3 regions of the Nocardia sp. NPDC058058 genome follow, and region 2 is predicted to be linked to each of the others. Evidence: riboswitches for the same ligand, from Rfam matches in the RefSeq annotation. Region 2 holds a riboswitch; each other region holds the start of a gene.
What was found. A riboswitch is a leader RNA that binds a small molecule or an ion and turns the genes downstream of it on or off. The one in region 2 is predicted to bind S-adenosylmethionine.
Positions count from the first base shown of each region.

Region 1: it holds a riboswitch for S-adenosylmethionine, as region 2 does, so the genes downstream of both, ACFVUS_RS23140 (rhodanese-like domain-containing protein) here and ACFVUS_RS19285 (aminotransferase class V-fold PLP-dependent enzyme) in region 2, are expected to answer to the same signal.
Region 3: it holds a riboswitch for S-adenosylmethionine, as region 2 does, so the genes downstream of both, ACFVUS_RS20075 (amino acid ABC transporter permease) here and ACFVUS_RS19285 (aminotransferase class V-fold PLP-dependent enzyme) in region 2, are expected to answer to the same signal.

Region 1 covers NZ_JBHVSA010000002.1:1,849,074-1,858,549, forward strand. Annotated here, with positions in the region: gene ACFVUS_RS23120 (DUF456 domain-containing protein) at 1-253, shown strand, start outside; gene ACFVUS_RS23125 (amidohydrolase family protein) at 240-1,115, opposite strand; gene ACFVUS_RS23130 (FAD-dependent oxidoreductase) at 1,206-2,594, opposite strand; gene ACFVUS_RS23135 (hypothetical protein) at 2,884-3,321, shown strand; SAM riboswitch class IV at 3,382-3,497, shown strand; gene ACFVUS_RS23140 (rhodanese-like domain-containing protein) at 3,514-3,936, shown strand; gene ACFVUS_RS23145 (O-succinylhomoserine sulfhydrylase) at 3,933-5,147, shown strand; gene ACFVUS_RS23150 (type 1 glutamine amidotransferase family protein) at 5,265-5,903, shown strand; gene ACFVUS_RS23155 (MarR family winged helix-turn-helix transcriptional regulator) at 5,900-6,346, shown strand; gene ACFVUS_RS23160 (HAD-IIA family hydrolase) at 6,359-7,117, opposite strand; gene fgd (glucose-6-phosphate dehydrogenase (coenzyme-F420)) at 7,281-8,321, shown strand; gene pta (phosphate acetyltransferase) at 8,423-9,476, shown strand, end outside.
Region 2 covers NZ_JBHVSA010000002.1:989,725-999,200, forward strand. Annotated here, with positions in the region: gene ACFVUS_RS19270 (flavin reductase family protein) at 91-555, shown strand; gene ACFVUS_RS19275 (LysE family translocator) at 557-1,195, opposite strand; gene ACFVUS_RS19280 (heme oxygenase (biliverdin-producing)) at 1,308-1,973, opposite strand; SAM riboswitch class IV at 2,165-2,278, shown strand; gene ACFVUS_RS19285 (aminotransferase class V-fold PLP-dependent enzyme) at 2,331-3,644, shown strand; gene ACFVUS_RS19290 (hypothetical protein) at 3,694-3,882, opposite strand; gene ACFVUS_RS19295 (DUF2752 domain-containing protein) at 3,936-4,388, opposite strand; gene ACFVUS_RS19300 (hypothetical protein) at 4,525-5,079, shown strand; gene ACFVUS_RS19305 (TetR family transcriptional regulator) at 5,054-5,680, opposite strand; gene ACFVUS_RS19310 (SDR family oxidoreductase) at 5,788-6,576, shown strand; gene ACFVUS_RS19315 (diacylglycerol kinase) at 6,590-7,654, shown strand; gene ACFVUS_RS19320 (hypothetical protein) at 7,963-8,226, shown strand; tRNA gene ACFVUS_RS19325 (tRNA-Thr) at 8,275-8,350, opposite strand; gene ACFVUS_RS19330 (DNA polymerase III subunit delta') at 8,413-9,476, opposite strand, start outside.
Region 3 covers NZ_JBHVSA010000002.1:1,168,521-1,177,996, reverse strand. Annotated here, with positions in the region: gene ACFVUS_RS20105 (methyltransferase domain-containing protein) at 1-542, opposite strand, end outside; gene ACFVUS_RS20100 (HhH-GPD-type base excision DNA repair protein) at 640-1,218, shown strand; gene ACFVUS_RS20095 (hypothetical protein) at 1,337-2,041, shown strand; gene ACFVUS_RS20090 (hypothetical protein) at 2,175-2,882, shown strand; gene ACFVUS_RS20085 (hypothetical protein) at 3,046-3,747, shown strand; gene ACFVUS_RS20080 (flavin reductase family protein) at 3,912-4,463, shown strand; SAM riboswitch class I at 4,564-4,655, shown strand; gene ACFVUS_RS20075 (amino acid ABC transporter permease) at 4,666-5,547, shown strand; gene ACFVUS_RS20070 (amino acid ABC transporter ATP-binding protein) at 5,544-6,308, shown strand; gene ACFVUS_RS20065 (transporter substrate-binding domain-containing protein) at 6,336-7,316, shown strand; gene ACFVUS_RS20060 (LLM class flavin-dependent oxidoreductase) at 7,321-8,391, shown strand; gene ACFVUS_RS20055 (ABC transporter substrate-binding protein) at 8,415-9,476, shown strand, end outside.

The DNA.
Region 1 (9,476 bases), 860 kb from region 2:
GGTGCCGAATCGGTCGCTGCTCTTGGGCGCGGTGCTGGGCATCATCGGCTTCTTCGTGGTGCCGGTGATCGGGTTGATTCTGGGATTCGTTCTCGGCGTTTATGTTTCGGAGTTGCAGCGGTTGCGCGAACAGACTCCGGCCTGGCGGTCGACGGTGCACGCGCTCAAGGGCGTCGGGCTGTCGATGCTGGTGGAATTGCTGGGTGCGCTACTGGCAGCGGGTGTTTGGCTGATCGCCGCTATCGCGACCTAGGGTCGATCCTGGGTAGCGGCAAGGTGTCCGCCGGTGCCGGCAGTTCGGAGCGGTGCAGGCGCAGCGTCGGTGATTCCGGTCCGAACAGCGGCACGGTCGGTGTCGGATCCTCGATGCGGCGTTCCTTGGCGGGCAGCCCGTAGAAGGCGCGGGCGTTGTCGTCCAGCACCTTGTGCAGGTCACTACCGACCGAATCGGAGATGATCCGCATATCGGAGTCCAGGAACGGCCGCCCGGCGCGGGTGCCGGGCAGATCGGACCCGAACATGAGCGCCTCGGGATTCACCGCGTGCACCTTGCGCAGCGCCATCCCGACATTCATGGCGACCCGCCCGAAGCCGGAGGCCTTCACCTTGGCCCCGCGATCGACCAGATTCAGCAGGTAGGGCAGGCAGTCGTCGGACATGCCCATGTGATCGATGGACAGCTTGGGCAGTTTGGTGATGACCGGTTCCAGCGATCCCAGCATGGACCCGTCGATGTACAGCTCGACATGCCATCCGGCCAGCTCGTAGGCCCGCCGCGCCAGCATGGTGAGCCCGACGATATCGCCGCCCGCGCGCTTGAAATTGAACCGGACCGCGCGCACGCCCGCGCGGTTCAATTCCAGGATCTCGGCGTCGGTGGCGTCCTCGTTCAGATTGACGACGCCGACCCAGCCCGCACCCAATTCGGCGAGGGCTGCCCGGAGATAACTGGTATCGGTGCCCTGGAACGACCCGCTGACCACCGCGCCGCCGTCGATATCGAAGCGCTGCATGCGGCGTCGATAATCGGCGACGGTGTACGGGTCGGGCAGGTAGCCCTCGTTCTCGGCCAGCGGGAACCGCGGGTCGAAGATGTGGAGATGGGCATCGAACACGTGATCAGCATGCCTCACAACGGTGACAAGTGCGGAAAACCTTGTCCACCTGTCGGATTGGGCCAGGTCAGTCGAGGGGAACCAGGTTGATCAGGAAACCTTGTCCGGTTCGCTGGCGCGCAGCATGTCCTCGCGCTCGACGACCTTGACCCGCTCGCGGCCTTCGGGCTCGCCGAGGGCGCGCTCGTGCGCGTCCAGGCGGTACCAACCGGCCCACGTGGTGAAGGGGACGCCCTTGTCCTCCAGGAATTTGGTGACCGCATCGAGTTCCGGCTCGGCGGCCGCGGTGAACTTCGCGGCGTCGTCGAGCAGGCAGGCGATGGTCTCGTTGGCGTCACCCTTGGTGTGGCCGATGAGGCCGACGGGTCCGCGCTTGATCCAGCCGGTGACGTAGGTCTGCGGCATGAAACGCGCCGCACCGTCGGCGTTCTCGTCGATGAGGACGCGACCGGCCTCGTTGGGCACGGTGCCCGCCTGATCGTCGAACGGCAGGGCGGGGATGTTCTGCGACAGGTAGCCGACCGCGCGGTAGATGGCGGTGACGTCCCAATCCTTGAATTCGCCGGTGCCCTTGACGTTTCCGGTGCCGTCGAGCGCGGTGCGCTCGGTGCGCAGGCCGACGACCTTGCCGTCCGCGCCGAGGATTTCGGCCGGGTTCTCGAAGAAGTGCAGGAAGAGCTTGTGCGGGCGGTTGCCGACGTCGCGGATGGCCCACTGCTCGAGGGTGTTGCAGATCATGTCGACCTGCTTGGAGTGCCGGCGCGCGGCCTCGGAACCCTCGTCGTAGTCGATGTCCTCGGGATCGACGATGACCTCGATGGTCGGCGAGTGATCGAGTTCGCGTAGCTCGAGCGGGGTGAACTTGGCCTGCGCCGGGCCGCGACGTCCGAAGACGTGCACTTCCAGGGCCTTGTTCTCCTTGAGACCGTCGTACACGTTCGGCGGGATCTCGGTGGGCAGCAGTTCGTCGCCGGTCTTGGCGAGCACGCGCGCCACATCCAGGGCCACGTTGCCGACGCCCAGGACCGCGACCTTCTCGGCTTCGAGGGGCCATTCGCGCGGCACGTCCGGGTGGCCGTCGTACCAGGAGACGAAGTCCGCGGCGCCGTAGGAGCCGTCGAGTTCGATGCCCGGGACCTCGAGCGCGCGGTCGGCGTTGGCGCCGGTGGAGAAGATGACCGCGTCGTAGAAGCGCTGCAGATCTTCGAGGTTGATGTCGACGCCGTAGTCGATATTGCCGAGCAGGCGCACCTGCGGCTTGTCCAGCACCTTGTGCAGGGCGGTGATGATGCCCTTGATGCGCGGGTGGTCCGGGGCGACGCCGTAGCGGATCAGGCCGAACGGCGCGGGCATCCGCTCGTACAGGTCGATGCTCACGTCGGCGTCGGATTTCATCAACGCGTCCGCCGCGTAGATTCCGGCCGGGCCGGCGCCCACGATCGCTATACGAAGCGGGCGGGTCGCTGCTTGTTCGGTCATTCTTGGCGCACCCTTTGGTTGAACTATCTTGCCGTCAAGTCTCAGCCGTCTTTCTTAGCTTAGGCTAAGTTGACGCCCTCGCCCCGGGGTGCCCTTCATTGGAATCCCCGAAGCTGCAGCGTTGCTGCGTGGTCCTGCTATTTCCGTTTTCAACCGGAAATTCTGCTGATTCTATCGGTGGGCGGAAGCCCCCGCCCGCGCCGGTGCCGCGCAACTGTGCGGACGCCCAGCAGCGTGAAATGCCGGTGTCGCGCCCGATCGCACCGCCGTGACCGGGCATGATCGAGTCATGGAAGATGCCGACGACCAGCAGATACCGATCGATCAGAGCAGTGCGCGCAGCATGCTGCCATTCCTGGTCGCCGCGGGCGTCCTGGTGCTGGTGATCGTGGGAATCGTGGTCGCCGCCCTGGTTTCGCCGGTTGAGAAGAATGTCACAGATTCGGACCGGCTCGAGCTGGCCTCCCGCAAGTTCCTCCAATCCCGCAGCGCCACCGGCACACTGGACCCCCGCGTGGTCTGCGACGGATTCACCGAGGAACGCTCCCCGCTCGCCCCCGCCAAGGCGGGTGACGGTACCGCCTTCGACTTCGTGAAACTCGGCGATCCGGCGGTGACCGGGGACCGGGCCACCGCGCAGGTCACCTTCGATACGGCCGGGAAGGAATCAACCTCCACCTGGCACTTCACCCGTTCCGGCAGTCTGTGGCTGGTCTGCGATTCCTGACCCGCCGCGACACTCTGCACGGTTTGACAGGTGGGCCTTTTTTCGGTCAATCTCATCCCAGGTCATGAGTACCAGCGCCAAGCCCCGGCTGGCTGGTCGGCAACCCTCCTCCGCGGCGGGGTGCTCCGGGTGACGACCTGGCCGCGCATCGGGCAACGGTGCGGCAAGTGCGGATTCACAGGAGGTCGACAAGTGAGCTACGCGGGCGATATCTCGCCGAAGCAGGCGTGGGAATTGTTGCGGGACAATCCGGATGCGGTGCTGGTCGATGTGCGCACCGAAGCCGAATGGCGCTTCGTCGGGGTCCCCGACACCAATGGCATCGGGCGGCCGACCGCGCTGATCGAGTGGGTGGACACCAGCGGCACCCCCAATTCGCGCTTCACGGACCAACTTCAGCAGGCCCTGGCCGAGCGCGCCGCGGATTCGGAAGCGCCGGTGATCTTCATCTGTCGCTCCGGTCAGCGCTCCATCGGCGCGGCCACCGCCGCCACGGCGATCGGCATCTCCCCTTCTTTCAATGTCCTCGAGGGTTTCGAAGGCGCGCTGGACGCGCAGGGTCACCGCGGCAGCGAAGGCTGGCGCGCCGATGGGCTTCCGTGGAGGCAGTCATGATCACCGGTGGTTCATTCGAGCGGCCGCTGCCCGAGGGCGTCGGCCCGGCCACGCTGGGCGTGCGCGGTGGTACGCGCCGTTCCGGCTATGACGAGACCTCCGAGGCGCTGTTCCTGAACTCGGGTTTCGTCTACGAGAGCGCCGAGGCCGCCGAGGCCGCGTTCACCGGCGAGATCGAGCACTTCGTGTACTCGCGCTACGGCAATCCGACGGTCGCCATGTTCGAGGAGCGCCTGCGCCTGCTCGACGGCGCGGAGGCGTGCTTCGCCACCGCGAGCGGTATGTCCGCGGTGTTCACGGCGCTGGGTGCGCTGCTCGCCGCGGGTGATCGCCTGGTGGCCGCGCGCAGCCTGTTCGGCTCGTGTTTCGTGGTGGCCAATGAGATTCTGCCGCGCTGGGGCGTGGAGACCGTGTTCGTCGACGGTGAGGATCTGGCGCAGTGGGAAGAGGCGCTGTCGGTGCCGACCCAGGCCGTGTTCTTCGAAACCCCTTCCAATCCAATGCAATCGCTGGTCGATGTGCGCGCGGTCTGCGATCTCGCGCATAAGGCGGGCGCGAAGGTGGTGCTGGACAACGTCTTCGCCACCCCGCTGCTGCAGCGCGGTTTCGATCTCGGCGCGGATGTGCTGGTCTACTCCGGCACCAAGCACATCGACGGTCAGGGCCGGGTGCTCGGCGGCGCGATCCTCGGGTCGAAGGAGTACATCGACGGCCCGGTGAAAACCCTTATGCGCCATACCGGTCCGGCGCTGAGCCCGTTCAATGCCTGGACGCTGCTCAAGGGTCTGGAGACCATGCCGCTGCGCGTGCGCCAGTCCACCGAGTCGGCGCTGCGCATTGCCGAGTTCCTGGAACTGCATCCGGCCGTGGCCTGGGTGAAGTACCCGTTCCTGAAGTCGCATCCGCAGTACGAGCTGGCCCGGAGTCAGATGTCCGGCGGTGGCACCGTGGTGACCTTCGAATTGAAGGCGCAGGCCGAAGCGGCCAAGAAGCGCGCCTTCGAGGTCCTCAACGGCCTGCGCATCATCGATATCTCGAACAACCTCGGTGATTCCAAGACGCTGATCACGCATCCGGCGACCACGACGCATCGCGCCATGGGTCCGGAAGGCCGTGCGGCCATCGGTCTTTCCGATGGTGTGCTGCGGATTTCGATCGGTCTCGAGGATGTCGAGGATCTGCTGAACGATCTGGGCCGGGCACTGGCCTGATAGGAAGCCCCGAGGGCCGGAACCGTCATCGACGGTTCCGGCCCTTTGTCGTTTCGGTCGGAGTCCGAAGGATTGCGGCTATTGACAGCTTGCTGTCAAACATGACAGGATGCTGTCATGACGAAAACAGTTCACCTGGCCGTGTACGACACCTTCTCCGATTGGGAGCCCGGCTTCGCCACCGCGCACATCAACCGCCCGCTGTGGCATCGCGAGCCGGGGGAGTGGCAGGTCCGAACCGTCGGCGCCACAAAGGATTCCGTCGTCTCCATGGGGGGTGTGCGGGTCACGCCGGATCTGACCCTCGACGAACTCTCCCCGTCCGACAGCGCCATGCTGATCCTGCCCGGCTCGGCCACCTGGGAAGCCGGTGCGCTGAATGCCTTCGCCGATAAGGCGCGCGATTTCCTCGCCGCCGGTGTCCCGGTCGCCGCCATCTGCGGCGCGACCTTCGGCCTGGCGAGCGCGGGTCTGCTGGACGGCCGCAGGCACACCAGCAATGCGGCGGAATACCTTGCCATGAGCGGATATTCGGGTGGCGCGGACTTCGTCTACGAGCCCGCCGTGACCGACGGTGATCTCATCACCGCCAGCGGCACCCTGCCGGTCGATTTCGCCCGCGCCATTCTGGGCCGGCTGGATATCTTCGAACCGCACATCCTCGAGGCCTGGTATCTGCTCTATGGCAAGAACGATCCGGCGGGCTTCTTCGCGCTGGCCGAATACGAGGAGAGCCGCGCGGTGGCGACGGCATGACCCGCACCGAACAGGATCTCTTCAGTACGGCGGCGATCACGTCTTTCAAGCTGAACGGCCAATTCCTGGCCATCGCAGAGGAATTGGCCGGTCCGGCCGGGCTCACCGCGGCCTGGTGGCAGGTGCTGGGCGCGGTGCTGCACGAGCCGCTGCCGGTGGCGGGCATCGCCCGCGAGATGGGCATCACCAGGCAGAGCGTGCAGCGCATCGCGGATCTGCTGGTGGAGAAGGGTTTTGCCGAGTACCGCCCGAATCCGCAGCATAAGCGTGCCAAGCTGGTGGCCGGTACCGCGGCGGGTCATGCGGCGGTGCGGCGCATCAATCCGCAGCACGCCGAGATGTCCGCGCGGCTGGTGGCCGAGCTGGGTATCGAGCGCTTCACCCGGATCGTGGATTCGCTCACCGACCTGTCGGCCGCGCTCGAAGCCATCGAATCCGAGTAATCGCAGCGTCTTTCAGGCGTCGAACGGGGCCTTGGTCTTGCCGACGAGTTCCGCGACCGAGTGCAGTACGGCGGTGGGCCGGTACGGATACTGTTCGACGGTGGCCTGGGTGGAGATGCCGGTGGTCACCAGGATGGTGCGCATACCGGCTTCCAGACCGGAGATGACATCGGTGTCCATCCGGTCGCCGATCATGACGGTGGACTGCGAGTGCGCGCCGATTCGGCGCAGCGCCGACCGCATCATGAGCGGGTTGGGCTTGCCCACGTAGTACGGCTCCTTGCCGGTGGCGCGGGTGATGAGCGCCGCGACCGAACCGGTGGCCGGGAGAATGCCCTCACGCGAGGGTCCGGTGGGGTCCGGATTGGTGGCGATGAATCGCGCACCCGCCGAGATCAATCGGATCGCGGTGGTGATCGCCTCGAACGAATAGGTGCGGGTCTCGCCGAGCACGACGTAGTCCGGATCGCTGTCGGTGAGCACGTATCCGATTTCGTGCAGCGCGGTGGTGAGCCCGGATTCGCCTACGACATAGGCGGTTCCGTTGGGCCGCTGCTCCTTGAGGAAGGTGGCGGTCGCGAGCGCGGAGGTCCAGATCGATTCGACCGGGATGTCCAGTCCGGTGTGCCGGAGCCGGGCCTGCAGATCGCGCGCGGTGTAGATGGAGTTGTTGGTCAGCACGAGGAACGGGATGTTGTTATCGCGCAATTCGGCCAGGAACTGGTCGGCTCCGGGCACCATGTGGTTCTCGTGTACGAGAACCCCGTCCATGTCGGTGAGGTAGGACAGGATCGGTTCTTCGGAAGAGGTCACGGGCCAATTGTCCGCTATCCCCGTTGTGTCGGGTGGGTGCGACCCCCGCCACATGGCTGACTAGGGTGCGAAGGGAGCCGTAAACCGGGAATCCGAACGGCGGCGCGGGAGGTTGGCCCGCATGACCAAGCGCACAAGGCGAAGGAGTGGCGCGGTGACAGACCTCAAACTCGGATACAAGGCGTCGGCGGAGCAGTTCGGTCCGCGAGAACTGGTGGAGATCGCGGTCGCGGCCGAACAGCACGGCCTGGACAGCGCGACGGTGAGCGATCACTTCCAGCCGTGGCGGCACAATGGCGGGCACGCCCCGTTCTCGCTGGCCTGGATGGCCGCGACCGGTGAGCGCACCGAGCGGATTCTGCTCGGCACCTCGGTGCTGACCCCGACCTTCCGCTACAACCCCGCGGTGATCGCGCAGGCGTTCGCGACCATGGGCTGCCTGTACCCGAATCGCGTCATGCTGGGTGTCGGCTCGGGCGAGGCGCTCAATGAGATCGCCACCGGATACAAGGGCGAATGGCCGGAGTTCAAGGAGCGTTTCGCGCGCCTGCGCGAATCGGTGGATCTGATGCGCGCGCTGTGGACCGGCGATCGCGTCGACTTCGAAGGCGAGTACTACAGCACGGTCGGCGCGTCCATCTACGACGTGCCCAAGGGTGGCATCCCGGTGTACATCGCGGCGGGCGGTCCGCTGGTGGCCCGGTACGCGGGTCGCGCGGGTGACGGTTTCATCTGTACCTCGGGCAAGGGTATGGACCTGTACACCGAGAAGCTCATGCCCGCTGTCGCCGAGGGTGCGGCCAAGGTCGGCCGGACGGTCGACGATATCGACCGCATGATCGAGATCAAGATCTCCTACGACACCGATCCCGAACTGGCCCTTGAGAACACGCGTTTCTGGGCCCCGCTGTCGCTGACCGCCGAGCAGAAGCACTCCATCACCGATCCGATCGAGATGGAGGCCGCCGCCGACGCCCTGCCGATCGAGCAGATCGCCAAGCGCTGGATCGTGGCGAGCGATCCGGATGAGGCCGTGGAGCAGATCAAGCCGTACCTGGACGCGGGCCTGAACCACCTGGTCTTCCACGCCCCGGGCCACGATCAGCTGCGCTTCCTCGATCTGTTCAAGCGCGATCTGGCCCCGCGCCTGCGCGCGCTGTAGTTCGCTTCCGGGTGCGGTGCGTCACCGGCGGCGCATGATGTTCGGCACGTCGGTGCCGCACCCGGGAAATCTTTATATTCCGGTCGGTACGCTCTTGATTTATGGCCTCACCGGTTTCCAGTGTGTACATCGCGTCGCCCGAGGGTGACACCGGCAAGTCGACGGTGGCGCTCGGCGTCCTGCAGGCGTTGGCCGCGACGACACCGCGAGTCGGAGTGTTCCGGCCGATCACCAGATCCGCGACCGAACGCGACTACATTCTCGAGCTGCTGCTCGAACATTCCACCGCCGATGACGATTACGACCAGTCCATCGGCGTCACCTACGAACAGGTGCACGCCGATCCGGACGCCGCGATCAGCGAGATCGTCATGCGGTATCACGCCATGGCCAAGCAGTGCGATGCCATTCTGATCCTGGGCAGCGATTACACCGATGTCGCCAGCCCGAGCGAACTGCGCTTCAATGCCCGCATCGCGGTGAATCTCGGTGCGCCCGTGCTGCTCGTGGTGCGCGGCTCCGAGCGCACGCCCGCCGAACTGGGGCAACTGGTGGAGCTGTGCCGCACCGAACTGGTGGCCGAGCACGCCAAGCTGGTGGCGGTGATCGCCAACCGCTGCGATCCCGATCAGCTGGAGGCCGATACCGCCGCGCTGGCCAAGGCCGCCGCGGTGCCGTCCTGGACGCTGCCGGAGGTGCCGCTGTTGCAGGCCCCCACCATGGAGGAGCTGTGCCAGGCCATCGGCGGCGAAATCTACAGCGGCGACCCGGAATTGCTGCACCGCGAGGCGCTCGACGTGATCATCGGCGGCATGACCACCGAGCACATTCTGGAGCGGCTCACCGACGGCGTCGCGGTGATCACGCCCGGCGATCGTTCGGACGTGCTGCTGGCGCTGGTGAACGCCCATGAGGCGGAGGGCTTTCCGTCGCTGGCGGGCATCATCATGAACGGTGACATGCTGCCCGCGCCGTCCATCGCGCGGTTGATGGCGGGCCTGAAGCCGAAACTGCCCATCCTGCAAACGGATCTGGGCACCTTCGCCACCGCCAAGGCCGCCGCGCGCACCCGCGGCCGGGTGTCGCTGTCCAGCATTCGCAAGGTGGATACCGCGCTCGCGCTCATGGAGGAGCGGGTGAACGCGCGAGAGCTGT
Region 2 (9,476 bases):
CGGAAGGTGACCGATTCTCCGACGCCTGGCGCCGAGCTCCACGTGCCCGACGACCTGAGCGGCATCACCGCCCAGCAGTATCGCGCCGCCATGCGCCATTATCCGGCGGGCGTCACCATCGTCACGCTCAAGTCTCCGGACGGGCCGGTCGGTTTCACTGCGACCTCGTTCGCCTCGCTATCGGCGCAGCCGCCGCTCATCTCGTTCAATATCGCCGAGACCTCGTCCAGCATCGCCGCCATGACCCAGGCGGAATCGGTGGTGGTGCACTTCCTGGGCGAACATCAGAAGCATCTGGCGCAGCGGTTCAGTCGCAGCGCCGAGGAACGTTTCACCGACCGATCGCTGTGGACCACCCTGGAATCCGGCGAACCGGTACTGCACGGGACGCCGATCTGGGTGCGCGCCACCGTGCACCAGCTGATTCCGATCGGCGATCACACCCTGGTGATCGGCCTGGTCACGCGGGTACACGACAACACCGAGGACGCGCCCGCCGTCGGCCCGCTGGTGTACTACAACGGCGTCTACCACCGCGCCGAGATCGCCGACTGACTCACGCCGCGGCGGAGGCGACGGTGCCGATGCCCAGCGCCGCCAGGATTCCGGCGCTCGCCTGCTCCAGCCGATCCCGCACCTTCGGCTTGCGCAGCAGTTCCACCGCACGCGAGGCCGCCAGGGCCAGCAGCACCATTTCGATTGCGGCGATGGAGGATTCGATCGCGCCCAGGGTGAGCGTATTCGCGAACGTCACCTGGGTGAGGAACTGCGGCAGCACCGCGAGATAGAACAACCCGACCTTCGGGTTGAAAATACAGGACAGCAACCCCGCGGCGAACGCCGAGCGAATCGATGACGCCCGTTCCCGCGACCCCCGCGCGGCCAATTCCGCCTCCGCGTCCGCGAGCCCCCTGCGATGCGCCATGAGCGCCCGAATCCCCAAGTACAGCAGGTAGATTCCACCGACCACCTTCAGGCTGCGATACGCCGTGGCCGACTGCTCCAGCAGCGCCGCCACCCCCGCCGCGACCACCACCGCCCAGACGATTCCGCCGAACGCGGATCCGGCCGCCGCCGCTATCCCCGGACGCGGCCCGGCCATCGAAAAACGCAGCACCAGAAAGGTATCCGGACCGGGGGTCAGGGCCAGCAGCACGCACAACCCGAGAAAGCTCAGCAGCAGGGGAAAACTCACCCTCCCATGGCAACCCACCGCGGCCCACGGGCGCAAGTGTTTTCACCGCACATGAGAAAGCCGCCGACGTTCCGGAGGAGAAACGTGCGGCGGCCCTCGGAGCGGCAGAGATTCAGTTCCGCGCGCTGAATTCCGCGCCCAGTTCGCGGAACACGTCGGTGTTCATCGTGAACGCCAGGCGAGCCTCGTCGAGCACCCGCTCGACATCGGCGCCTTCGATGGGCAGTCCGTCCAGGTTCTCCCGGTACTCGCGCTTGAACGCGGCCGGATTCGAGATGTCGTCGAAGACGTAGAAGCGCACGCCGTCGCCCTTCTTGGGCAGGTTCCACAGCTTCTCGGCGGTACCGCGAATGACCTGGCCACCGGACAGATCACCCAGGTAGCGGGTGTAGTGGTGCACCACGTAGCCGGCGGACCATTCGGTCGCGCACTCCTCGATGCGAGCGGCGTAGGCGGCGGTCGAGGGCAGCGGGGTCAGTTCATCGCGCCAGTTCGCACCGCCGAGGTAGGCCAGATCGGCTTCCAGAGCGGCCAGGCGGGCCAGGCCCGGCTGTACGAACGGTCCCGCGACCGAATCGGAAGCCAGTGCGGCGGAATGCTTTTCGAGCGCCTCGTAAACGAACCAGAGCTGCGAGGTGTAGCGGTAGAAGGCTTCGACGCCGAGTTCGCCGGTCAGCAGATCGCGCATGAAGGTGGAGTGCTCGGCCTCGGCGTGCTGCTGTTCGGTCGCGCTGCGGATGAGCGTCGAGAACGGCGCGGCGGTGTCGGTGTCCAACATGGTCGAGCTCCTCGTTCGGTCGAAATTACGTCTCCGGGGCGCCCACCTTTGGATACCCTAACTTTCTCTTCGACCATACGCTTCAGCAACGATCTCGCGATTCGACCTTTTCGGCCCTCCCGATCCAACTTTCGGATGATTTTCGCGGCGGGGTTGACAAGAACCGCGATCTTCTGCAAGCTCTTCAACCAGGTCATGAGTACCAGCGTCAAGCCCTGGCTAGCTGGTCGGCAACCCTCCTCCGCGGTGGGGTGCTCCAGGTGACGACCGGGCCGCCGCCCGACCGGGCGCGGCAAGCGCGGACTCTCGATCATTGCTTTCCTTGATCGCGTGTCCCTTGCCCGATGGGATTTCGTGATGACTGCTTTCGCCGACCAGACCTGTGCCGCCCTCGCCACCGTTTCCGGTTGTGAGCTCGAGGTACCGCTCGTGCAGGGCGGAACGATTCGCTACGCCAACTTCGACTATGCCGCCAGCGCACCGGCTTTGGCGCAGGTCACCACCCGCGTGCAGGATCTGCTGCCGTTCTACGCCAGCGTGCACCGGGGTGCGGGATACGCCTCGCGCGTCTCCACCGACTGCTACGAATCCGCTCGCGGTTCGGTCGCCCGCTTCCTCAACGCGGCCGACGATCAGGTCGTGGTCTTCACCCGCAACACCACCGATGCGCTGAACCTGCTGGCCTCCTGCGTGCCCGGTGACACCGTGGTGCTCGATTCCGAACACCACGCCAATTTCCTGCCGTGGACCCGCAACGGCCGCCGCGTGGTGCCGATCGCGGACACCATCGAGGAGACCATTCAGCGCGTGGTCGCCGAACTGTGCACCAAACCCGCTGCGCTGCTTGCCATTACCGGTGCGTCCAATGTGACCGGGGAACTGCTCCCGCTGGAGCGGCTGGCCTGGATCGCGCACCAGTGCGGCACCCGGGTACTGGTGGACGCCGCCCAGCTGGCCCCGCACCGGCGCATCGATCTCCAGACCAGCGGTATCGACTACCTGGCCTTCTCCGGTCACAAGGCGTACGCCCCGTTCGGCGCTGGTGTACTCGTCGGCCGCCGCGACTGGCTCGATGCCGCCGAGCCGTACCTCGCGGGCGGCGGCGCGGTCCGTTCGGTGAGCGCCGACAGCGTGGAGTGGGCTCCCGCCCCGCAGCGCCACGAGGCCGGTTCCCCCAATGTGCTGGGTGTGGCCGCCCTCGCCGCCGCGTGTGACGCACTGGCCGAATTCGACGAGACCACCCTGCTCGAACATGAGCAGTACCTCACCCACCGCCTGCGCTACGGCCTGAAAACCGTTCCGGGCGTGAACTTCCTGCGCATCTGGCGGGACAGCGCCGATGCGGTCGGCATCGTCGCCTTCACCGTCGACGGGTTCGAGCCCGGCCAGGTGGCGGCCTACCTCTCGGCCGAACACGGCATCGGCGTCCGCGACGGCCGCTTCTGCGCGCACCCCCTGCTGTCGCGTCTCGGCGTCGACGCCGCCGTGCGGGCCAGCATCGGCCTGGGCACCACCGCCGCCGATGTGGACCGCCTCGTCGACGCCATCGCCGCTCTGGTCGAGAACGGTCCCGCCTGGGACTACGCCAAGACCGAGGGCCACTGGAACCCCACCCCCGAAACCCGCCCCTTCGGCAGCTCGGCCGCCGGCGCGGCCCCCTGCGCGATCTGACCCTCGGTTCGCCGCTGGTCGCCGGTCGCGATCCGGGCCGGCGGCCGGTCTAGAACACCAGGTAGCGGCGAGCGAGCTCTTCCACGAAGGGATCGTCGTCGGCGACGGCATCGAGGATGTCGAGGTCGTCCCGCACCGAAACCTGGCGTCCGTCTTCCTGATCCGGGTCCGGCGGCCCGTCCTCATCGAGCTGCCGGACCAGTTTCGCGCGCACGCGCTCCTTCAGCGAATCACTCATAGCCAGAGCATGCCCGGTTTGCCCGAGGTAATTCGGCCAGGCACGCCGACCGATCACACCGGCGCGAGCCAGCTCCCCCACGGCGTATTGCGGACCACCGTATATAGGACGAGAAAGGCCAGCGTCACCCACAGGGCGGTCCTGGGCAGCACCCGCGGTAGCGGCGGCGGGCTCGTCCGCCCACGGAACCCGCTCACCAGCCAGGTCACCCACCACGCCAGGAATCCCAGCAGCAGCGGCACCAGCAGGATATTGCTGTGAATCGCGTCGAGCACCCGGCCGTCGGTGAGATTGTGCAATCCGCGCAGCCCGCCGCAGCCGGGGCACCAGTACCCCGTCACTTCCTTGAACGGGCAGAGCCCATACGACCCCGACTCATGCGGATCGCGAAAGTGCAGTAGCACCAAGCCACCTGCCACCGCGGCACCGCCGAGCAGCGGCAATCCGGCACTCAGCCACCTGGGGTGAGCAGCGGATTCGGCGTCACGCGCCTGCACGGTTTCCACCAGACAACCGTAACCGGGCCCGCCGCAACCCGCCATATTCCGCGCGACTTCGCACCCCCGGACAGTGCGGTTCGCAGTCCGAACCCGTGGGTATGCTTCCCCTGCAAGGGTTTTCGATCCGCGGGAGGTAGGTCACATGCGCCAGCGCCAGGCCGACAGTGGCAGAATCGCCCGCGCCGCCGCCTCCGCGGGCATGCTCGCCCTCATCATCGTCGCCAAAGCGGGCAGCATGACCTTCGGCTACTCATTCCCCAACAGCCTGCTGATACTGCTCGTAATCGCGGCGATCGGCGGCGCGTACCTGCTGTTCCAGCGCCGCGAGCGCCCCGGCTCATCGGGCACGAACCCCGTCCCGGTTCCGGCTGTCGCCCAGGTCGGCGACAACCCGCGATCCGGCGCGGTTCCGCCTGCCGCCCACCGGGTTACCGACCCGTCCGCACCACCGGTTTCCGTTCCCGCCGGCGCGCAGCGGGTCATCGGCCCGGTCGCGGCATCGCACGCGGCCGATCCGGCCGCCGCCGTGGCCACCATCTCCGCGCACGCGCTGCACCCGAACTATCAGGAGCCGCCCACCATGCCGGTGCACTACCGCACCGGGACGGCGCCGGACGACGCACCGACCATCGGACTCGGCGGCTCACACGACGATCCGCCGACCGTGGGCCTCAGCGAATCGGCGCCCGCTCGCTGACCGGCGCGGTGAGCGCGCCCGCGAGCATGTCGATGATCTCGGTCCACGCGCCGGTGTCCCCCGCCGCGACCCGGCCCGACTCCACCGCCCGCTCATGATCGGCCAGTAGCGCGAACAGCATGGTGGGCAGCGCGCGCAGCCGATGCACCCGCAATCGCGGTGCGAGCGTGGTCATTTCATCGCCGAGCCGCTGCATGATCACCCGCACCGAGGTGCGGCGGTCGCTCTCCAGATTCGAGGCGTCGGTGACCGCCGGGTGGGTGTGGATCTGTTCCAGGAAGCGCGCGTAGTGATGACTGCCCTCGCTGGCCCCGAGTTCGAACATCGGCAGCACCAGCGCCTCCAAGAGCGCGTGCACCCCCGCACCCGCGCCGACCTGTTCCGCGAGCATTTCCAAGCGCCGCACCTCGAGCGCGCCGAGTCGCAATTCCACCACGGCCTCGATGAGTCCGTCCCGCGAACCGAAGTGGTACTGGATCGCCGAATTGTTCCGCTGTCCGGCGGCCGCGGCGATATCGCGCAGCGGCACCGCCTGCCCGCGTTCGGCGATCAATCGCTCGGCCGCGAAGATGATCCGCTCCCGCGCCTCGTTCACTCCCACAGGTGCAGAATAGCCGTCCACCAGCCGATAAAGAACTCATCCTTGACAGTTAAGCACTTGTTCTTAAAGCTCTGGGTGACTGCCATCACTCGATAGGACTGCACTCGATGATCCTGGACACCTTCCGACTGGACGGCCGCGTCGCCGTCGTCACCGGCGCGGGCCGCGGTATCGGCGCCGCGACCGCGCTCGCGCTGGCCGAGGCCGGCGCCGATGTCGCCCTCGCCGCCCGCACCCCCGCGCAGCTCGAGGACGTCGCGGGCAAGATCCGCGCGCTGGGCCGGCGCGCGGTGATCGTGCCCTGCGATCTGAACGACCTCGACACCGTCACCGCCTTCGCCGATACCGCCGCCGCCGAACTCGGCCGCCTCGATATCGTCGTCAACAATGTCGGCGGCACCATGCCGAACACCTTCGCCACCACCTCCCCGCAATTCCTGGAGGACGCCTTCCATTTCAATGTGTCCACCGCGCACGCCCTCACCCAGGCCGCGCTGCCGCACATGCTGAAGAACGACGGCGGATCAGTGGTCAGCATCTCCTCGATGATGGGCCGCGCACCCGGTCGCGGGTTCCTGGCCTACGGCACCGCCAAAGCCGCACTCGCGCACTGGACCCGGATGGCCGCCTCGGATCTGTCCCCGCGCGTGCGGGTGAACGCCATCGCCGTCGGCTCCGTCCTCACCTCCGCGCTGGAAGTCGTTGCGCAGCAACCGGAAATCAAAGCCAAGATGGAGGGCGCGACCCCGCTGCGCCGCCTCGGCGAGCCCTGGGAGATCGCCGCCGCCATCGTCTTCCTGTGCTCGCGCGCGGGCGGCTACATCACCGGCAAGATCCTCGAGGTCGACGGCGGTATCGAAGCACCCAACCTCGAACTCGGCCTGCCCGACCTGTGAACCGGAGTCAGCCATGAAATACCGTGTCGTGCAATGGAGTACCGGCAATGTCGGCCGCCGCACACTCCGCAATATCATCGCCCGCCCCGAACTGGACCTGGTCGGCGTCTGGGTGTCCAGCGACGCCAAAGCCGGTCGGGACGCGGGCGAACTCGCGGGCCTGGACACCGAAACCGGTGTCCTCGCGACCACCGACGCCCAGGCCCTCATCGCCCTGAAACCGGACTGCATCGTGCACACCGCCATGGCCGACGACCGGCTCATGGAAGCCGTCGAAGACCTGAAGATGTTCCTGCGCGCGGGCATAAACGTGGTCTCCAGCAGCCCCGTCTTCCTCCAATTCCCTTACGGCACACTGCCGGACGAGGCCATCGCCCCGATCATCGAAGCCGCCGACGCGGGCAACGCCTCACTCTGGGTGAACGGCATCGACCCGGGCTGGGCCAACGACTGGCTCCCCCTGCTGCTCTCCAGCGGTTCCGAGCGCATCGACGCGGTCATCTGCTCGGAGATCATGGACTACTCCACCTACGACAACCCCAAGGTCCTGTTCGACATCATGGGCTTCGGCAGCGCGCTGGACGACCTGCCCCTGCTGCTGCAACCCGGCGTCCTCACCCTCGCCTGGGGCAGCGTCATCCGCCAGCTCGCCGCCGCCCTCGACGTCGAATTGGATTCCGTCACACAGCATTACGAACGCCTCCCGGCCACCGAGGAACTCGTCGTCGGCAAACGCACCATCGCCCCAGGCACCGCCGCCGCCCTGCGCTTCCAAATCCACGGCATTCGCGCGGGCCGCGAAATCCTCACCCTCGAACACGTCACCCGCCTACACCCCGACCTCGCCCCCGACTGGCCCCAGCCAGCCGGAAAGGGTTGCTACCGAGTCGAAATCAAGGGCGACCCCGACTACCTGCTGGACCTCCAGCTCTACAGCAACGGCGATCACGCCGAAGCGGGCGTGGTGGGCACCGCGGCCCGCCTGGTCAGCGCCATCCCCGCCCTGGTTCAGGCCCGCCCCGGCCTCCTCACCGCCATGGACCTCCCCCTGACCACCGGCCGCGGCCTGGTCTCCTGACCCGAACAGCTCACCCGGCCCGAACAGCAGGCCCCCACCGCCCGATCACGGCGGCGGGGGCCTGCGCCATGTCACCGGGCTGCGCGAGGCTCCGCCGCCATGCCCTGACCGATCCGCAACATCGCCGATATGAACGCCCCGCACCGCAATCTCGTTTCACCGGTAGAGGTTTGACACGCACCGGCACCGCCCACCGAAGTCTCACCTGACGCGCTCAGCGCACGGGCTCCTACACCGCGCACCCCACGCGGCGATCCGAACAGATCCGCGCCGCCCTCCCATCGCGGCGAACCCACAGGAGATCCCGCATGTCCACCCACCCGTCGCCGACCGCTGCCCGCACCCTGTTCGCGGCCTGCACCCTCACCGCCCTGCTGGCGATCGTCCCCGCCGCCCTGGCCGCCCCCGCCCAGGCCACCACCTCGAGCAACACCACCGGCTCGAACACCTCTACCCCGGGAGACAACCGCCGCGCCGAAGACCGCAACGCCCCGGCCCCCGCCGCCAACCGCAACCCCCACTACGACAGCCGCCGCTGCAACCCCATCACCCAGCCACCCTGCCTACCCTGACAAAACAAAAGCAGGTGGAGAGCGACAAACGCTCTCCACCTGCTTGTTTGGAGCCGCCTGGGGGAATCGAACCCCCGACCTTTTCATTACGAGTGAAGCGCTCTACCGACTGAGCTAAGGCGGCGTGCCTTCCGGCGCTGCGAGTCTATCGTCTGATGGCCGGAATCCGAAAATCGGTGGTCGCGGTCATGCGGAGCGGGCGGCTATCAGGCCCGCGACCATGGCGGCCACGGCGAAGCGGGGCTTCACGTTGGTTTCGAGGGCTTCGCGGCAATCCAGGACGGCCTGGATGGACAGGAGCAGGCCCTCGGGGCGGACGTCGGTGGCGAGGGCGCGGATCTGGTCGGCCATATCCGGATGTGTGAGGGTGACACCGGTTTTCGTATCGGCGTTCGCCGCGCCGAAACGGACCGCGAGGGCATCGCGGTACATACCCGCGACATCGATGAGCGCGCGGTCCAGGGCGTCACGGCCGGTGCGGGTGGCGCGGGACTTCTGGCGCTTCTCCAAATCCTTGAGCGCACCGGCGGAACCGCGGGTGGCCGACGCCGCGCCCTTACCGGTGCCGCCCGCGCCCAGCGCGGTCGCGAGGGCGTCGCGTTCCTTCTCATCGCGGGCGGCGCTGACCTGCTTCGCCTCGTCATCGGCGGACTTCACCAATTCCTCGGCGGTGGAATAGGCCATGCCGGGCCGCGCGGTGGCGGCGACCAGGGCCAAGGCGCGTTTGCGGCGGGCGCGGGCCTCGTCATCGGTGGCCAAGCGCCGGGCCCGACCGACATGACCGCCACTGACCGAGGCGGCCCAGGCGGCGGCCTCCGGGGAAAGTCCATCCCGATCGCGCAGCACCGTCGCGATCGAATCCACCGACGGCGTCGCCAAATGCACATGACGGCAGCGCGAGCGCAGCGTGATGGAGATGTCCTCCGGATCCACCGAAGGCGCACAGAGCAGGAAAACGGTGCGGGCGGGCGGCTCCTCGACCACCTTGAGCAGCACGTTTCCGGCGGCCTCGGTCAAACGATCGGCATCCTCGACCACCACGACCTGCCAGCGACCGGTGCTCGGCCGCCGCGAGGCGACCTGCACGATCTCGCGCATCTCCTTGGTGCCGATGCTCAGGCCCTCCGGCACCACGCGCCGCACATCACCGTGCGTTCCGGCCATAGTGGTGGTGCAGGCATGACACCGGCCGCACCCCGGCGCCTCCGGATCGGTGCACTGCAATGCCGCCGCGAAACACAGCGCCGCCA
Region 3 (9,476 bases), 180 kb from region 2:
GCGATCATGGTTTCGATCACCTCGTGCACGACGGCGCGATCACCGGGGTGCACGACCGCCGTGCCCCAGTCGCTGTCCATCACGACCACGCGCCCGCCGGGCTTGAGCACCCGGGCGATCTCCCCGGCCGCGCGGGCGGGCGCGGTCAGATGCTGGAAGACCCGCTCGCACAACGCGATATCGAAACTCTCGCTGCCGAACGGCAGCCCGTAGGCGTCGCCGGAGACGAATTTGGCGGTGGAGCCGGATTGGCGCACGCGCCGTTCGGCCTCGGCGAGCAGTCGCGGATCGGGTTCGACGCCGATCGCGGATCCGGTCGGGCCGACCCGGTCGGCGAAGGTGAATACTTCGGATCCGGTGCCGGAGCCGATATCGACGGCGCTTTCGCCGGGCTGTACCGCCAATGCGTCCTGCGCCCAGTTCCGCAGTCGGCGCACGCCTGGCAGCGCGGCCTGCAAATCCTGGACATCGACCAGTTGATCCTGGCCGTCGCGATCGAACCGATCCGGTTTCGAGCCGGATCCGAGGCCGTCGTGCGGCACGGTTCCCACTGAAGAATTAGCCATGGTGTCGGGCATGGCGCCGACCCTACTCGTGACCCGCGTCACCGCAACGCGGGACGGGTGGGATGATCGAGCCATGGTGAGCCGCGCTGTGTGTATCGCTCAAGAACCCGCCGCCGACGCCCTGCTCTCGGCGGACGATTTCGCGCTTTTGGTGGGTATGACCCTGGATCAGCAGTTCCCGATGGAGCATGCGTTCCGCGGCCCGCAGAAGATCGCCGATCGGATGGGCGGCTTCGACATCAATAAGATCGCCGCCGCCGATCCCGCCGAATTCGAGGAACTCGCCGCCACCCCGCCCGCCATTCACCGCTACGGCCGCTCCATGGCCCGCCGCGTGCAGGAACTGGCCCATTTCATAGTCGAGAACTATGACGGTGATACCTCCGGCCTGTGGACGGCCGGAGATCCGGACGGCAAGGAAGTCCTGAAGCGGCTCAAGGCCCTCCCGGGCTTCGGCGATCAGAAGGCCCGAATCTTCCTGGCGCTCTTGGGCAAACAGAAGGGCTTCACCGGCAAGGGCTGGCGCGAGGCCGCGGGCGCCTACGGCGAGGACGGCTCCCGGCGTTCGGTGGCCGATGTCGTTGACGCCGAATCCCTATCTCAGGTAAGGGAATTCAAGAAGCAGGCCAAGGCCGCCGCCAAGTCGAAGTAGTCCCCGGTACACCGGCCCGATCGAATCAAGCTGGTTTTTAACCTCTGGTAATCGGTTCGGTTGCTTAATGCTTGCCGCCATCAGTTCGTTTCAGGCAGTGGTGAGGGAAGCAGTACCAATGAAGATGAGGAAATTCGCCGGGGTCGCGGCCCTTTTGATAGGCGCGATCGGCGTGACGACCGGGACCGTGGCAGCGGCTCCGGCGCAGGCCGATGCGGGTGCGATCAACTACAGCGCCACCAATACCAACACGAACACGGTCATCACGACCGATGCCGGATCCTTGGTGGTCGAGGACGGCGTGTTCAAGGTGAAGGCGGCCAACGGCACCACGGTCGCGGGCACCGAATTGAGCTTCCGGGTGGACGATTTCGTCTTCCCGATCGCGGCGGAGATCAAGGATCGGACGGCGACCCTGACGCCGCAGTTCGATCAGGCGCACGCGGTGTACAAGCCGGTCGCCCTGCCGTATGAGAACCAGGCCCCGTGGAAGACCGAGTACGACCGTGAGCAGGCCGCCTGGAGCCGTCTGACCAGCACCATCAGTGCGGGCGCCACCATCGGTACCGCAGTCGGCGGCATCGCCGGCGCGGCCATCGGCTGCGTGCTCGGCGGTGCGGTGAGCGCGACCCTGACCGGTGCGCTGACCGCCATGTTCGGTGCGCTCCCGGCCGCCGTGGTCGGCTGCATCGCGGGTGTTGCCGCGGTCGGCTTCCTGGGCACCTTGGTGGGTCAGCTGTTCATCACCGCGCCGGTCGCGATTCTCGCCGCGGCGCAGTACTTCACAACCATCAACACCCCGTTCGTCGCCCCCGGTAAATAATTCGGGGCGGTTTGCCCGAGGTTGCCGCGACAGTGTTCATGTTCGCGGCATCCTCGGGCAATCTCATGTTCGCGTCAACGGGTTTCGATTCCCTCGTTCCCCCTGCGGATCCCTGATGAGGAAAACCGAAAAAATGCTTTCGAAGAAATTCGCCGCCACCGCGGCGCTGGTGATCGCTGCTCTCGGCGTCGCCACCGGTACTGCGGGAGCTGCCCCCGAGGCCGCCGACGCCGGTGCCATCAACTACACCGCCACCAATACCGATACCAACACGGTCATCCGGACCGATGCCGGTTCCATGGTCGTCGAGGACGGTGTCTTCAAGATCAAGGCTGCCAACGGCACCACCGTGGCCGGCACCGAGCTCAGCTTCCGGGTGGATGACTACGTCTTCCCGATCGCCGCGGAGATCAAGGATCACACCGCGACCCTGACCCCCGAATTCGTCGCGGACAAGGGTGTTTACAAGCCCATCAACCTGCCGTACGAGAACCAGGCTCCCTGGAAGTCGGATTACGACCGTGAGCAGGCCGCCTGGAACCGCATGACCCAGACCATCACCATGGGCGCCACCATCGGCACCCTGGTCGGCGGCATCGGCGGCGCGGCTGTCGGTTGCGTCATCGGCGGCGTCGCGGGGGCGGTGCTGACCGGCGCCCTGACCGCCATGTTCGGTGCGCTCCCGGCGGGCATCGTCGGCTGCATCGCCGGCATGAGCGTTATCGGCTTCCTGGGCACCCTCGCGGGCCAGATCCTGGTGACCGCTCCGGTCGCGATCATCGCCGCGTTCAACTACTTCACCACCATCAACCAGCCGACGCTGCAGGCGCCGGCGAAGTAGTTTCACGGTTTCACAGTTTCACGGCACGGCCCCCGCTCACACAATTCGAGCGGGGGCCGTTGCTTGTCAATACTTCGAATCATCAGGGTTGCAAGACTCCCGCGCGGCCCCGTCTTGCTCGATGCTGGCCGACGCACTGCACGAGAGATGAGGGAAGCAGTACATGAAGATGAGTAAATTCGCTGCTGTCGCCGTTTTGGTGACGGCAGCTCTGGGCGTGTCCGCGGGCACGGTCAATGCCGCTCCTGAATCGGATTCGGCCGCAATCAATTTCACGGCCACCAATTCCCAGACGAATACGGTCATTCACACCGATGCGGGTTCGCTGGTGGTCGAGGATGGTGTGTTCAAGATCAAGGCCGCCAATGGCGCCACGGTCGCGGGTTCCGAACTGAGTTTCCGGGTGGACGATTTCGTCTTCCCGATCGCGGCCGAGATCAAGGATCGCACCGCGACCCTGACCCCGGAGTTCGATGTCGACAAGGCTGTCTACCAGCCGGTCGCGCTGCCCTATGAGAACCAGGCTCCGTGGAAGACCGACTACGACCGTGAGCAGGCCGCCTGGAACCGCCTGAAGGACACCGTCGCGATGGGCGCCACCATCGGCACCCTGGTCGGTGGCATCGGCGGCGCGGCCGTCGGCTGCCTCATCGGCGGCGCCACCCTGGCCACCGTGACCGGTGCGCTGACCGCCATGTTCGGCGCCCTGGGCGGCGCGGTGTTCGGTTGCATCGTCGGCATGAGCGTCATCGGGTTCCTCGGCACCCTGGCGGGCCAGCTGTTCGTGACCGCCCCGGTCGCGATTCTGGCTGCCGCGCAGTACTTCACCACCATCAACCAGCCCTCGGTGCAGCCCGCCAAGTAGTCCGGACGCATCCGTTCCGCCGATGGTCCCGGCCGGAACGGATGGCACCGCGAGGATGGATGGAACCCGCTCGGTCGAACGACCGAGCGGGTTCGTCGTATTTCCTTGCGATCTCCGTGAATCCAATGGTGTCCGGAGTGCGCCCGCGGTGGTGCACTGGGGTGATGGGTGAGCTGACCTCGATTCGCGGCGATGCGGCCGCACTCACGACGGTGGATGGGGCGGATCTGCGAAAGACCTTCGCGCACTTCCCCAGTGGAGTGGTGGCGGTCTGCGCGCGGATCGGCGGGGTACCGCACGGCATGGTGGTGAGCACCTTCGTGCCGGTGTCGCTGGACCCGCCGCTGGTATCGCTGTGCGTGCAGTACTCCTCGGAGACCTGGCCGCGGCTGGAGAAGGCGTCACTGCTGGGGCTGAGCCTGCTCGGGACCGAACAGCAGGCCGCGGCGCGCAGTCTGAGTTCGCGCAACGGTGACCGCTTCCGGGATGTGGAACTGCGCAGCGGGCACGGCAATGCCGCGTTCATCGCGGGCGCCAGCGCCTGGCTGGAAGCCTCTGTGCACGAACAGGTTCCGGCGGGCGATCACGCGGTGGTGCTGTTGCGGGTGCATCGGCTGACCGCGCATCCCGATACCGAGCCGCTGGTATTCCATCGCAGCGGATTCCGTTCGCTGCACGACGGCGCGCCGCCGGGACTGACCGAGGCCGCCAGCTGAGGCCGTTGGCTGCGGCCCTCCGCTGAAATCATTGCCGCGCCATTGAATTCACGTTGATCCGGACCGGCGACAGTCGCCGGACCGGCTCGTAACGTCATCCTCACCATCCAGAGCGACCGAGAGACCTGGCTCGTAGAAGTCGCAGCAACCCCCCGATTCGGGTGCGGGTGCTACCGCCGGGACCGATGGAGGACAGATCCACATGAGTACCCTTGCCGCGCCGCCCGATTCCCGGGAGGAGGACGCACATCATGACGACGGCGCGCTGACCGTCGCACCCACCCGGCATCCGTGGCGCTGGGTGGCAGGCGGTATCGCGCTGCTGGTGGTCGCGCAGTTCGCGCACGGCCTGGCCGTGAATCCGGGCTGGGACTGGTCCACGTTCGCGCAGTACATCACGGCCGCCTCGGTGCTCTCGGCACTGAAGGTGACCATCGAGCTGACGTTCTGGGGCACCCTGCTCGGCTTCTTCCTCGGCGTCTGGCTTGCGATCGGCCGCCTGTCGAAAAACCCGGTGCTACAGGCTCTTTCGTGGGCCTACATCTGGTTGTTCCGGTCCATTCCGCTGATCGTGCAATTGCTGTTCTGGTTCAATATCGCGTACCTGTACAAGACGCTGTCGCTGGGCGTGCCTTTCGGACCGGCGTTCTACACCTTCGACGTGAACGGTGTGATCAGCGGATTCACCGCCGCAGTCATCGGTTTGGCGCTGCATCAGGCCGCGTATTCGGCGGAAATCATTCGCGCCGGGATCATTTCGGTGGATCAGGGGCAGTGGGAGGCGGCCAAATCGCTCGGGTTGCCCTGGCACAGGCAGTTCTTCGGGGTGATCGCGCCGCAGGCCATGCGCGGCATTCTGCCCAATGCCGCCAATGAGGTGATCAGCCTGTTCAAGGGCACCTCGATCGTCTCGACGATGGCGATCGCGGAGTTGTTCTACCAGGTGCAGGTGATCTTCGGCCGCAATGGCCGGGTGGTGCCGCTGCTCATGGTGGCGACGGTCTGGTACATCGTGCTCACCTCGATCCTGAATGTCGCGCAGTACTACATCGAACGCCACTTCGCGAAGGGCAGTGCGCGATGAGCGAGTACGCGGTCGAATTGCGCGGCATTCGAAAGTCTTTCGGCGACCTCGAGGTGCTCGGCGGGGTGGATCTGGCGGTGCGCACCGGCGAGGTCACCGTGATCCTCGGTGCGTCCGGTTCCGGCAAGTCGACCCTGTTGCGCACCATCAACCACCTGGAGAAGGTGGATGCCGGCACCGTCCGGGTGGGCGGTGAACTGGTCGGCTACCGCCGCCGGGGCAATCGACTGCACGAGCTGCCCGAGCGCGAGATCCTGCGTCAGCGTTCGCGCATCGGATTCGTCTTCCAGAACTTCAATCTCTTCCCGCACAAGACGGTTCGGGACAATGTGGCCTTCGCGCTGATCGGCGCGCTCGGCCGGCCCAAGGCCGAGGCGCGTGCCGAGGCCGCGCGGTGGCTGGAGCGAGTCGGCTTGGCGGACAAGGCCGATGAGTATCCGCGCCGACTGTCCGGTGGTCAGCAGCAGCGGGTGGCGATCGCCCGCGCGCTGGCCCTGCGCCCGCAGGTGCTGTTGTTCGACGAGCCCACCTCCGCGCTGGATCCGCAGCTGGTCGGCGAGGTGCTCGATGTCATCCGGGATCTGGCGCGGTCGGGTTCCACGCTGGTGATCGTCACGCACGAACTGGGTTTCGCCCGCGAGGTGGCCGACACCGTCGTGCTGCTGGACGCCGGGCGAATAGTCGAACAGGGCCCGCCCGCCCAGGTTTTCGACGAGCCCGCGCATGAGCGCACCAAAGCTTTTCTCTCGCACGCGCTCTGACGCGTCGTCCCCAAGTGAAGGAATGTCATGTCTTTGTCGAGTCGTCGCAGACGGATAAGCACCGCGCTCGCGGTCGCGATCCTGGGCCTGTTCGTCGGCGCGTGCGGTAACGGCGACGGTGGCGCGGACAGCACGCGCACGGTGAACGGCCTGACCTACGATCTGACCCCGCAGCAGTCCGGCCGCGTGCACGCGGACAAGGTGGATTCCATTGCGGCACAGGTGCCCAAGGCGATCCGGGACCGCGGCACGCTGATCGTGACCGGTTCGGCGGCGTCCGCGCCGCCGCTGCGCTTCCTGGCCAATGACGATCGCACCACGGTCGGCTCCGAGGTGGATTTCGCGAACCTCTTCGCCGACATCCTTGGCTTGAAAGTCGATCTGCGCACCGCGGATTGGGCGCAGAACTCGGTCAAGGTGGATTCCGGTGAGGTGGACGCCTTCATCTCCAATGTGACCGTCACCGAGGAGCGCAAGGAGAAGTTCGACTTCGCCACCTATCGTCTGGACAATCTCGCGCTCGAGGTGCCCAAGGACGCGACCTGGACCTTCACCGATCGAAAGTCGGTGGCGGGCAAGCGGATCGGTGTCGGCTCGGGCACCAATCAGGAGCAGATCCTGGTGCAGTGGAACGAGGCGAATATCGCCGAGGGCCTGCCCAAGATCGATATCGCCTACTTCCAGCAGATCACCGACTACTACCTGGGCCTGTCCTCGGGCCGCCTGGACGGCTACCTGGGTCCGAACCCGTCGGCGCAGTACCACGCCGTCACCGCGGGCCAGACCAAGGTGATCGGCACCCTCTCCGGTGCGGGCGATGCCCTGCAGGCCGAGATCGGCGTGCTCGTGAAGAAGGACAACGGTCTGATCGGGCCGATCCACGAGGCCATCCAGTACGCCATCGATCACGGCCTCTACCAGAAGGTCATCGACCGCTGGGGCCTGAAGAACGAGACCGTGACGGCCTCCCGGATCAACCCGCCCGGCCTGCCGAAGAAGAAGGGCTGAGTACGTGAAATTCCTGCTCCTTACCCTGATCACGCATACCCCGGACCCGGTCACCGGCATCCAGGAGACGCCCCGGCAGCGGTTGCGCCGGGTGGTGGACAGCGCGCGCCTGGCCGAGGACCTCGGCTACGACGGCTTCGCGGTGGGGGAGCGGCACGAGGATCCCTTCATCTCGGCCGCACCGCCGGTGGTGCTCAGCCATATCGCCGCCGTCACGAATCGGATCGCGCTGTTCACCGGCGTCACCACGCTCAGCCTGCTGGATCCGGTGCGTGCCTTCGAGGATTACTCGACGCTGGACAATCTCTCGGACGGCCGCCTCGAACTGATCATCGGCAAGGGCAACGGCGCGGCGCAGGCGCAACTGTTCCACGTCACCACCGAGGATCAGTGGGAGCGCAATCGCGAAGGCTACGACCTGTTCCGGCAGCTGTGGGCCAGCGACAGCGTCACCTGGAGCGGCAAATTCCGGCCGCCGCTAACCGAGGCGAAGGCCCTGCCCCGTCCGCTGCAACCGCGCCTGCGCATCTGGCACGGCAGCGCCACCAGCGAGGAATCCGCGGATTACGCCGCGCTGCACGGTGATCCGCTGTTCTCGGCGAATGTCACCTATCCGGTCGAACCGTATGCGGCGCTGGTCCGGCACTACCGTGAGCGCTGGGCGGCGTACGGGCATGATCCGGCGGAAGCGCTGGTGGGCGCGGGCACGGCGGGCTTCCTGGTCACCCGGGATTCGCAGGAGGCCCTGGACCTCTACCGCCCGATCTTCGAGGCCCGCAAGGCCGCCGCCGCGAAGTTCAACGTGCCCATCGTGTTCGACACCGTCGAGGATTTCGCCGCGCGTTCCTCCGCCCTGCTCGGTTCGCCCGCGCAGGTGCTGGACAAACTGCACCGCTACCACGAGCAACTCGGTCACGAGGTGCTGCACCTGAGCGCCGACGCGGATGGCCGCACCGAGAAGCAGCACCGCGAAAGCCTCGAACTGTTCCAGGCGGAGGTGGCGCCCGAACTGCGCCACCACATTCCGAGCCGTCCGCTCGGCGCCGATCGCTACCCCTCCGGAGATCCACAGTGAATTCATCCCCAGCCGTGCACAGCGTGCCCACCGCGGCGTCGCCGAATCGATCGGCCGCGGCCCGCCTGCGGCGACCGGTCGCGCTCGCCGGTGTCCTGGCCGCCGCGCTATCGCTCGCGGCGTGCGGCAGCGGTGACGACGGTGCGGCCGCGTCCGGTCCGGCACAGCCGGGCGGCACCCTGCGCTACGGTCTCTCGACGGCCCCGACCTGCTCGGATCCCGCGCAGTCCGGGACCAATCAGACGCTGTACGTGACCCGCCAGATCGTGGATTCGCTTACCGATCAGGATCCGGCCACCGGTCAGATCCGGCCGTGGCTGGCGGACAGCTGGTTCGTGAGCCAGGACGCGCGCTCGTTCACCTTCCATCTGAAGGAGGGCGTCACCTTCAGCGACGGCACCCCGCTCACCGCGGATACCGTGCGCAAGAACTTCGATTCGATCGTCGCGCTGGGTGGCGTGAAGGCCCCGCAGGCCGCCAGCTTCCTGGCCGGATACACCGGCAGCACCGCCGTCGATCCGCGCACCGTGCGAGTGGACTTCAACGCGCCGAACGCGCAGTTCCTGCAGGCGTCCTCGACCACCCAGCTCGGTATCCAGGCCGAGGCCACCCTCGCCAAGTCGGCCGATGACCGCTGCCTCGGCGGCAATATCGGCAGCGGACCGTTCACCTACGCGGACTGGAAGCAGAACGCCTCCGCCACGCTGGCCAAGCGCATCGGATATCACTGGGGCTCTTCGCTTTTCGCCAGCCAGGGCGAGGCGCTGCTGGACAAGATCGTCTTCACCGTCGTGCCCGAATCCGGCGTGCGCACCGGCAGTCTCGCCTCCGGGCAACTCGACGCGGTCAGTGACGCGCTGCCGCAGGACGCCCCGCAGATCGAGGGCGCGGGCGGCAAGGTGCAGTACACCGCCAATCCCGGCGTGCCATTCGGCTTGCAGCCCAATGTGACTCGTGGAGCGCTGCGTGATCCGGCGGTGCGCAACGCGCTGCTGACCGCCATCAACCGCAAGGAACTGGTGGACACCGTGCTGGGTCCGCAGTTCAAGTACGCGACCAGCGTGTTGGCCTCGGCGACACCCGGC